Regions from separate parts of the Streptomyces sp. NPDC001194 genome, predicted to be linked through region 2. Evidence: riboswitches for the same ligand, from Rfam matches in the RefSeq annotation. Region 2 holds a riboswitch; each other region holds the start of a gene.
What was found. Region 2 has a riboswitch for cobalamin ahead of ACFY1T_RS31810 (acyl-CoA thioesterase). Riboswitches for the same ligand answer to the same signal wherever they lie in the genome.
Positions count from the first base shown of each region.

Region 1 (2,193 bases), on a different contig from region 2:
ACCGAGGTGCTGGGACACCTGCGGCTCGCCCAGAGCGGGCAGATCCTGGAGTCGTCCGTCGTACGGCCGGCCCTGATGCCGTACATCACCAGCCAGTTCCTCGTCCGCAAGGCCGGCGACCGGCCCGACGTCGTCCCCGAGGGATCCACCAACCTGGCCTTCATCGGCCAGTACGCCGAAGTACCCGACGATGTGGTGTTCACCGTCGAGTACTCGGTCCGCACCGCCTGGACCGCCGTGGCCGGCCTGCTCCACCTCGACCGGCGGCCCCCGCCGGTCCACAAGGGAGCCCACGACCCGAAGGTCCTGCTCGAAGCCCTGCACACGATGCACCGCCGCTGACTCCGGCGCCTCGAGACGGCTGACGGCCCACGCGCCACCGGCAGGGCGTCTCACCTTTTCGTCCGAATGACGGACACGGCTCGCCGGTGGGAGACCGCGCGTCCTAGGGTGGCCGGTGCAGCTGGTTCGCCCCGTCCGCCAGGCGGGATGCGTCGTAAGAGGGAACCCGGTGGGAATCCGGGACTGCCCCGCAGCGGTGAGCGGGAACGACCGCCGTCATACGCACTGGGACCGGACAACGGTCCTGGGAAGCGACGGCCACTAGGTGCCCGCCGGGAGACCGGCAGGCGTGCCCGCGAGTCCGAAGACCTGCCCGTTGCCCGCACGCGGACGAATTCCGCATGCGGACATCCCGGTGACCTCGTGGGCGGGTCGGCGTACACAGCGAGCGGCACGTGCGGTGTTCCCTCCCGCGGCGTGGTCCGCGCGTTCTGTCGTCCCTTCGCGTCCGCGTCCCGTCGTCCGGGATGTTCTGGACACATCTCGCGAAGGAGAGTTCCGTGACAGCGAAGCCCGCAGCCGCGGCAGCACGAGCCACCGTGTACGGCTACCCCCGCCAGGGACGGGGCCGCGAACTGAAGAAGGCCGTCGAGGGCTACTGGAAGGGCCTCGTCACCGCCGACGCCCTCCGGGAGACCGCGGCCGGCCTGCGCCGTTCGAACTGGCAGCAGCTGGCCGACGCCGGCATCACCGAGGTGCCGACCGGTGACTTCTCGTACTACGACCACGTCCTGGACACCAGCGTCATGGTCGGCGCCGTCCCCGAGCGGCACCGCGCGGCGGTCGCCGCCGACGCCCTCGACGGCTACTTCGCGATGGCCCGAGGCACCCAGGACGCCGCCCCGCTCGAGATGACCAAGTGGTTCGACACCAACTACCACTACCTGGTCCCCGAGCTCGGCCCGGACACCGTCTTCACCGCCGATTCCACCCGGCAGGTCGCCGAGCTGGAGCAGGCCCTCGGGCTCGGGCACACGGCCCGCCCGGTCCTGGTCGGCCCCGTCACCTACCTGCTGCTGGCCAAGCCCGCCCCGGGCGTGGCCGCCGACTTCCAGCCGCTGACCCTGCTCGACCGGCTGCTGCCCGTCTACGCCCGGGTCCTGGCCGACCTGCGGGCCGCCGGCGCCGAGTGGGTGCAGCTGGACGAGCCCGCCCTGGTCCAGGACCGCACCCCGGCCGACCTGAACGCCGCCGCCCGCGCCTACCGCGAGCTCGGCGCGCCGACCGACCGCCCCAAGGTGCTCGTCGCCTCGTACTTCGACCGGCTCGGCGACGCCCTCCAGGTGCTGGCCGCGGCCCCCGTCGAAGGCCTCGCCCTCGACTTCACGGGCCGCGGCGCCGCGAACCTCGCCGACCTCGCCGCGGTCGGCGGACTGCCCGGCAAGCGGCTCGTCGCCGGCGTGGTCGACGGACGCAACATCTGGATCAACGACCACCAGAAGTCCCTGACCACCCTCGGCACCCTCCTGGGTCTCGCCGGCCGGGTGGACGTCGCGGCGTCCTGCTCGCTCCTGCACGTCCCACTCGACGCGAGTGCCGAACGCGACATCGATCCGCAGGTCCGGCGCTGGCTCGCCTTCGCCCGCCAGAAGACCGCCGAGATCGCCACCCTGGCCCGCGGACTCGCCAAGGGCACCGGCGCCATCGCGGCCGAACTCGCCGCCAACCGGGCCGACCTGGCCTCCCGCGCCGGCTCCGCCATCACCCACGACCCCGCCGTGCGCGCCCGTACCGCCGCGATCACCGACGCCGACGGACGGCGCTCTCAGCCCTACGCACAGCGGACCGCGGCCCAGCGCGCCCTCCTCGGGCTGCCCCTGCTGCCGACGACGACCATCGGCTCCTTCCCCC
Region 1 covers NZ_JBIAXU010000007.1:66,117-68,309, forward strand. The annotation lists gene ACFY1T_RS17645 (oleate hydratase) at 1-342, shown strand, start outside; cobalamin riboswitch at 498-653, shown strand; gene metE (5-methyltetrahydropteroyltriglutamate--homocysteine S-methyltransferase) at 843-2,193, shown strand, end outside.
Region 1: another riboswitch for cobalamin. It lies ahead of metE (5-methyltetrahydropteroyltriglutamate--homocysteine S-methyltransferase); the one in region 2 lies ahead of ACFY1T_RS31810 (acyl-CoA thioesterase).

Region 2 (2,193 bases):
AAGGCGGTGGTGTCCACCCACGTGCTGATCTCGTCGTCGGGAAGCCCGATCTCGGCCAGGGCGGCGGCCTCGGCGGGATCCGGCTCCGGCATGTCCTCGTGGAACTCCCGCATGATCTCCCCGAACCGCCGCATTCCGGAGCGGGGCATCGTCGTCCAGTACACCTTCGATGCCGACTCGGTCATCTCCAGCGCCGCCATCGTGATGCGGTGCGCCTGGATGTGGTCGGGATGGCCGTAGAAGCCGTTCTCGTCGTAGGTGACGACCACATCGGGCCGGTAGTGGCGCATCAGCTCCGCGAGCCGGGCGGCGCCCTCCTCCACGGGGGTCTGCCAGAAGGATCCGGGGGCGTCGTTGCTCGGCCAGCCCATCATCCCGGAGTCGGCATAGTCCAGCATCTCCAGATCGCTGATCTTCAGGACGTCACAGCTCGCCTCGAGTTCCCGTCGGCGCATCGAGGCGACGGCCGCCGGATCGTGCCCGGGATCACCCGGCTTGGTACCCCCCGGTCCGTCACCGCAGCGGCCGTCGGTACATGTCACGAGAACCGTGCGGATGCCCTCCGCCGCGTACCGCGCGAGGACCCCTCCGGTTCCGGTGGCCTCGTCGTCGGGGTGGGCGTGCACTGCCATGAGCGTCAAAGGCCGGTCAGCCATGAAAAATCCTCCTGCGGAAGTACGTCAGGGCCCGCCGGTACGTCACCGGCCCCCCTCCTGGTGCAACAGTGCCAGCCGGACCGGCTGTTCCCGCAACGGCCGATCGGCCCGCGATGGCCCGTGGGCCCCTGCGCCGCACGAAGACGCCCCTGGTCAGGCCGGTCACCGGCGCGAGTAGGGTGGCCGGTGCAGCTGGTGCGCCCCGTCCGCCAGGCGGGATGCGTCGCAAGAGGGAACCCGGTGGGAATCCGGGACTGCCCCGCAGCGGTGAGCGGGAACGACCGCCGTCATACGCACTGGACCGGACCGGTCCGGGAAGCGACGGCCAGTAGGGGTCTCGTACGACGAGACGTGCCCGCGAGTCCGAAGACCTGCCCGCTGCCCGCACGCCGAAGCCGTCGTGCGGGGTCCCGGCGAGACCGCCCGGGGCCTTCCCGCCGCAACTCGCGAAGGAGAGTTGACATGGCCGATCTGACCACCACCGCAGGGCGCCGCCGCAAGCAGCCGGGTGACTCCCGGGTGACGCTCGCCCACATCATGAGCGAGCACGACACCAACCTCTACGGCACCATCCACGGCGGCGTGGTGATGAAGCTCATCGACGACGCGGCCGCCGCCGCGGCCGGCCGCCATGCCGACGGCCCCGCGGTGACCGTGGCCGTGGACCGCATGTCCTTCCTCGCTCCGGTACGCGCCGGGGACCTGCTCCGTGCCGACGCCGAGCTGGAACGGGCGGGCCGCACCTCGATGACGGTCGCCGTGAGCGTCCGGGCCGAGCGATGGAACGCCTCGGGCCCGACCAGCGAGGTCGCCACGGCCCGGCTCACCTTCGTCGCGATAGACGCCGAGGGCCGAACGCGCCCCGTCCCGGCCCTGGAGGCGTCCGCGTCCCCGGCCTCGCCCGTGGACGTGCCCGCCGCGCCCTGAGCACAGCCCTGAGCCCGTCGGGCCCCGCCCCGCGGGGCGGGGCCCGACAGGTCCTCTAGGGACTCCAGGGCGCCTCGGGGGCCACGCCGGGGCGTTCGCGCCAGAAGGCTCCGGACGCGGCGCGGCGCAGCAGCATCAGCACCACTCCGGCGCCGGCCAGGAAGAGCGCGATGACCAGCGGGGCGCCCAACCCGAACCAGGCGGTCGCGCTGGAGGCGTTGTCCGGATCGGCCATGTCGGCGACGGACTCGACCAGCAGCCAGATCAGCAGCGCCGAGCCGAGCAGGGGGCCCGCACCGAGCAGCAGGAAGGGGCCCGGCCCCCGCATCAGCCGTCGCCGGTACCAGACGGCGCAGGCGATGCCGGTGAGGGCGTAGTAGAAGGCGATGAGCAGCGACAGGGCGGTGAGGGAGTCCGCGAGGGCGTTCTCGCTGATCCGGTGGATGACGACGTACCAGACGGTCGCGGTGCCGGTGACCCACCAGGTGCTGGTGCTCGGTGTGCCCCGGCGGGCGTCGATGTGGGCGAACCCGTCGGGCAGTGCCCGGCGGCGGGCCATGGACAGTGCGGTACGGGAGGCCGGGATGATGGTCGTCTGCGTCGAGGCGAG
Region 2 covers NZ_JBIAXU010000023.1:56,338-58,530, forward strand. The annotation lists gene ACFY1T_RS31805 (PIG-L family deacetylase) at 1-656, opposite strand, end outside; cobalamin riboswitch at 884-1,029, shown strand; gene ACFY1T_RS31810 (acyl-CoA thioesterase) at 1,119-1,583, shown strand; gene ACFY1T_RS31815 (APC family permease) at 1,639-2,193, opposite strand, start outside.

Region 3 (2,193 bases), on a different contig from region 2:
CGGGGTTCGGGAAGTCGAAGCGGCAGCCGGCGTCCCACTCCGAGCGCTGGTTGCCGTGCGCCGGGATGCCGCCCCCGCGCTTGAGCAGGGCGGCCAGGTGCATGAGGTTCCAGGACATGAAGGTGGTGTTCCGGTTGGTGAAGTCGTTCTCGGGGCCGCCCGAGCCGGGGTCGAGGTACGAGGGACCCGGCCCGGCCTCGCCGATCCAGCCGGCGTCGGCCTGCGGCGGGATCGCGTAGCCGAGGTGCTGGAGGCTGTAGAGGACGTTCATCGCGCAGTGCTTCACGCCGTCCTCGTTGCCGGTGATGAGCGCTCCGCCGACGCGGCCGTAATAGGCGTACTGGCCCCGCTCGTTCAGGATCGAGGAGCAGGCGTAGAGCCGCTCGATGACCTGCTTCATCACGGAGCTGTTGTCGCCGAGCCAGATCGGGCCGCACAGTACGAGGATGTCGGCGTCCATGATCTGGCTGTAGAGGACGGGCCACTGGTCGCTTTCCCAGCCGTGCTCGGTCATGTCGGGCCAGACACCGGTGGCGATGTCGTGGTCGACGGCGCGGATGAGCGAGGTCCGGGCGCCGGCCGCCGCCATGACGGCGCGGCTGCGGTCGATCAGGCCCTCGGTGTTGCTGGTCTCGGGCGAGCGCTTGAGGGTGCAGTTGACGTAGACGGCGGTCAGGTCGGAGTAGTCGAAGTCGGCGGGCACGCCGCCAGCCTGCGCGGCGGCGGCCGGGGCCGCCAGCGGACCGCAGCCGTTCGGGCGTCCGGGCGTTCGGGCCGGGTTGGTACAGGTCCGTCCCTCCGACTAGGGTCAGCTGGCCTTGGTGTTCGGGAAACCGGTGGGAAACCGGTGCGGCCCTCGCCACTGTGAACGGGAAGTCCGGCTCCATTCCTTCGGGAGGCCACTGGGCGGCGCGGGATGTTCCGCACCGCCCGGGAAGGCGGGGCCAGGGCATCAGCACCCGTGAGCCAGGAGACCGGCCGGGGCGCGTTGTCCATCCACGAGGTGCTGGAGAGGTCTCCCCACACATGCACATAGCCGAGGGGTTCCTGCCCCCATTGCACGCGGTCGCCTGGGGCGCCGCGTCCGCTCCGTTCGTCGTCCACGGCGTCCGCGCCCTCACCCGCGAGGTGAAGGCGAACCCGGAGAGCACGCTGCTGCTCGGGGCGTCCGGAGCATTCACCTTCGTCCTGTCCGCGCTGAAGATCCCGTCCGTGACGGGCAGTTGCTCGCACCCCACGGGGACCGGACTCGGGGCGATCCTGTTCCGGCCGCCGATCATGGCGGTGCTCGGCACGATCACCCTGCTCTTCCAGGCGCTGCTGCTGGCGCACGGCGGCCTGACCACCCTCGGCGCGAACGTCTTCTCGATGGCGATCGCCGGGCCGTGGGCGGGGTACGGGGTCTACCTGCTGCTCAAGCGCTTCGGCGTCCCGCTGATGGTGACCGTCTTCTTCGGCGCCTTCTTCGCCGACCTGGTCACCTACTGCGTGACCTCCGTACAGCTGGCGCTGGCCTTCCCGGACCCGGGAACCGGGTTCCTCGGCGCGCTCGCGAAGTTCGGGGGCATCTTCGCCGTGACCCAGATCCCGCTCGCGGTGAGCGAGGGGCTGCTGACGGTGCTCGTGATGCGGCTGCTGATGCAGTCGAGCAGGTCGGACCTGGTCCGGCTGGGCGTGGCGAAGCTGAGCGGGCGCGGCGTGCAGGGCGAGCGGAAGGCGGCGGTCTGATGGGCATGAGCCGGAACACGAAGATCAACGGCCTGCTGCTGCTCCTGGTGGCGGCGCTGGCCGTGCTGCCGATCGCGCTCGGGATGGGCGAGGGCAAGGAGGAGCCGTTCACGGGCGCCGACGCGCAGGCGGAGACGGCCATCACCGAGCTGAAGCCGGACTACGAGCCCTGGTTCTCGCCGCTGTACGAACCCCCCTCCGGGGAGGTGGAGTCGGCCCTGTTCGCCCTCCAGGCGGCCTTGGGCGCGGGCGTGCTCGCGTACTACTTCGGCGTCCGCAAGGGCCGCCGCCAGGGCGCCGCCCTCGCCGCCGCCGCGGGTGCTCCGGACGGCTCCGGGGCGCCCGGCACGGCCGCCGCGGAGTCGTAGGCGGTGCTGCCGATCGACGTGGCGGCGCACGGCAGCCGGTGGCGGCGCCGGCATCCGCTGGAGAAGGCCCTGCTGGGGCTCGGGCTGACGGTCACCG
Region 3 covers NZ_JBIAXU010000025.1:102,094-104,286, reverse strand. The annotation lists gene ACFY1T_RS33085 (flavodoxin family protein) at 1-703, opposite strand, end outside; cobalamin riboswitch at 803-998, shown strand; gene ACFY1T_RS33080 (energy-coupling factor ABC transporter permease) at 1,027-1,728, shown strand; gene ACFY1T_RS33075 (energy-coupling factor ABC transporter substrate-binding protein) at 1,734-2,096, shown strand; gene cbiQ (cobalt ECF transporter T component CbiQ) at 2,100-2,193, shown strand, end outside.
Region 3: another riboswitch for cobalamin. It lies ahead of ACFY1T_RS33080 (energy-coupling factor ABC transporter permease); the one in region 2 lies ahead of ACFY1T_RS31810 (acyl-CoA thioesterase).

Region 4 (2,193 bases), on a different contig from region 2:
GGCGGCGACGAGCGCGGCCCGCGGCCCGTCGGCGGCGGCCACGAGCAGGGCGTCCGCGGGATCTGCGGTCCACAGCAGGGCCCGCTCCCCGCCCCGGACCGCTGCCAGGTTCACGTCGGCGTCGAGCGAGGTGACGTCCCCGCGTCCGTCGTCGAGGGCGAACAGGAAGCGTCCGGACAGCCCGGCCGCCGCCCCGCTCGCGCACAGCAGCCGGTCCAGCTCCGCGACCCACGGCGCCACATCGGGCAGACCGCTCCGGTCCAGGCCGGTCAGCGGCGAGGCGACGATGTTGCGGACCCGCTCGTGGGTGGGTGCGGGCAGCAGCCCGGCGCGTACGAGCACGCCCTGCAGCTCGCCCCCGCAGCTCGCGCCGAGCCCGCGCAGCTGCGCGTTGCCCCGCGAGGTGAGGTCGATGCGGCCGTCGCCGAGCCGGTCCGCCGCGTCGGCCAGCAGCAGGGCCGCGTCCGCGTCGAGCATTCCGCCGGGTATCCGGATCCGGGCCAGGTACCCGTCGTCCGCCGCGTGCAGCCGCAGCGCACCGGGGCAGGCGTCACCGCGGTCACGTATGACCGGTTCGTCCCGCGGTGCGGCGGAAGGGGGCTGGGGCGGCATGGCGGCGAGCATACCCACGATTGACCTGCCCCGGCCTGTGTCCGTCACCACCCGCCCCGTGCGCCCCGCCCTCCGCCCGACCTGCCCCGATCCGCTCCCCGGGCGCGGCCACCCCCACTCCCGGCCCGCGAGAAGGCCACCTAAGATGACCACCGGCGGAGCCACGTGGCCCGCTGGGAGGAAGCCCGGTGCGAATCCGGCGCGGTCCCGCCACTGTGAACCCCGCGGAGCGATCCGCCGGGTGAGTCAGGAACTCCCGCTGTCCTCACTGCCCGGGGCGCGGAAACCCCGAGGAAGGCATGCCGCCGCATGATCCTGCTGCTGTCGACGTCCGACACCGATCTGCTCAGCGCCCGCGCCGCGGACGGCCCCGTGCCGTACCGGTTCGCGAACCCCTCCCGCCTTCCCCTCGACGACCTCCCCGCCCTGCTCGACGGCGTCGACCTGGTCGTCGTACGCCTCCTGGGCGGCCTGCGCGCCTGGCAGGACGGGCTCGACCTGCTCCTGGCGCCGGACCAGACCCGCCCGGTGGTCGTCCTCACCGGCGAACAGGCCCCGGACGCCCAGCTGATGGAGGCCTCGACGGTCCCGATCGGCATCGCGGCCGAGGCGCACGGCTACCTCGCCCACGGCGGCCCCGCCAACCTGGACCAGCTGGCGCGCTTCCTCTCCGACACCGTGCTGCTCACCGGACACGGCTTCGAGCCGCCGGCCGCGGCGCCCACCTGGGGCCCGCTGGAGCGCACCCCGGTGCGCCCGTACGGCCCGCGCATCGCGGTGCTGTACTACCGCGCCCACCAGATGAGCGGCAACACCGCCTTCGTGCACGCGCTGTGCGACGCGATCGTGGAGGCCGGCGGGACGCCCGTCCCGCTGTACGTGTCCTCCCTGCGCGCGCCCGAGCCGGAGCTCATCGCGCGGCTGGAGTCGGCGGACGCGATCGTCACCACGGTGCTCGCGGCCGGCGGCACCAAGCCCGCGACGGCCTCGGCCGGCGGCGACGACGAGTCCTGGGACGCGGGCGCGCTCGCCGGGCTCGGCGTGCCGATCCTGCAGGCCCTGTGCCTGACCGGCTCGCGCAGCGCCTGGGAGGAGAACGACGAGGGCCTCTCCCCGCTCGACGCCGCGACGCAGGTCGCCGTGCCCGAGTTCGACGGCCGCCTGATCACCGTCCCGTTCTCCTTCAAGGAGCTCGACGAGGACGGCCTGCCCGCGTACGTGGCCGACCCCGAGCGCGCCGCCCGCGTGGCCGGCATCGCCGTCCGGCACGCCCGGCTGCGGCACATCGAGCGCCGCGACAAGAAGGTCGCGCTCGTCCTCTCGGCGTACCCCACCAAGCACTCCCGCATCGGCAACGCGGTCGGCCTGGACACCCCGGCCAGCGCCGTGGAGCTGCTGCGCACCCTCATCGCGGGCGGATACGACTTCGGCCCCGTCGAGGACGTCCCGGGCCTGGTCTCGGGCGACGGCGACGAGCTGATCCGCGCCCTGATCGAGGCCGGCGGCCACGACCAGGACTGGCTGACCGAGGAGCAGCTGGCCCGCAACCCGGTCCGCATCCCGGCCGCCGACTACAAGCGG
Region 4 covers NZ_JBIAXU010000010.1:200,268-202,460, forward strand. The annotation lists gene cobG (precorrin-3B synthase) at 1-612, opposite strand, end outside; cobalamin riboswitch at 751-889, shown strand; gene cobN (cobaltochelatase subunit CobN) at 922-2,193, shown strand, end outside.
Region 4: another riboswitch for cobalamin. It lies ahead of cobN (cobaltochelatase subunit CobN); the one in region 2 lies ahead of ACFY1T_RS31810 (acyl-CoA thioesterase).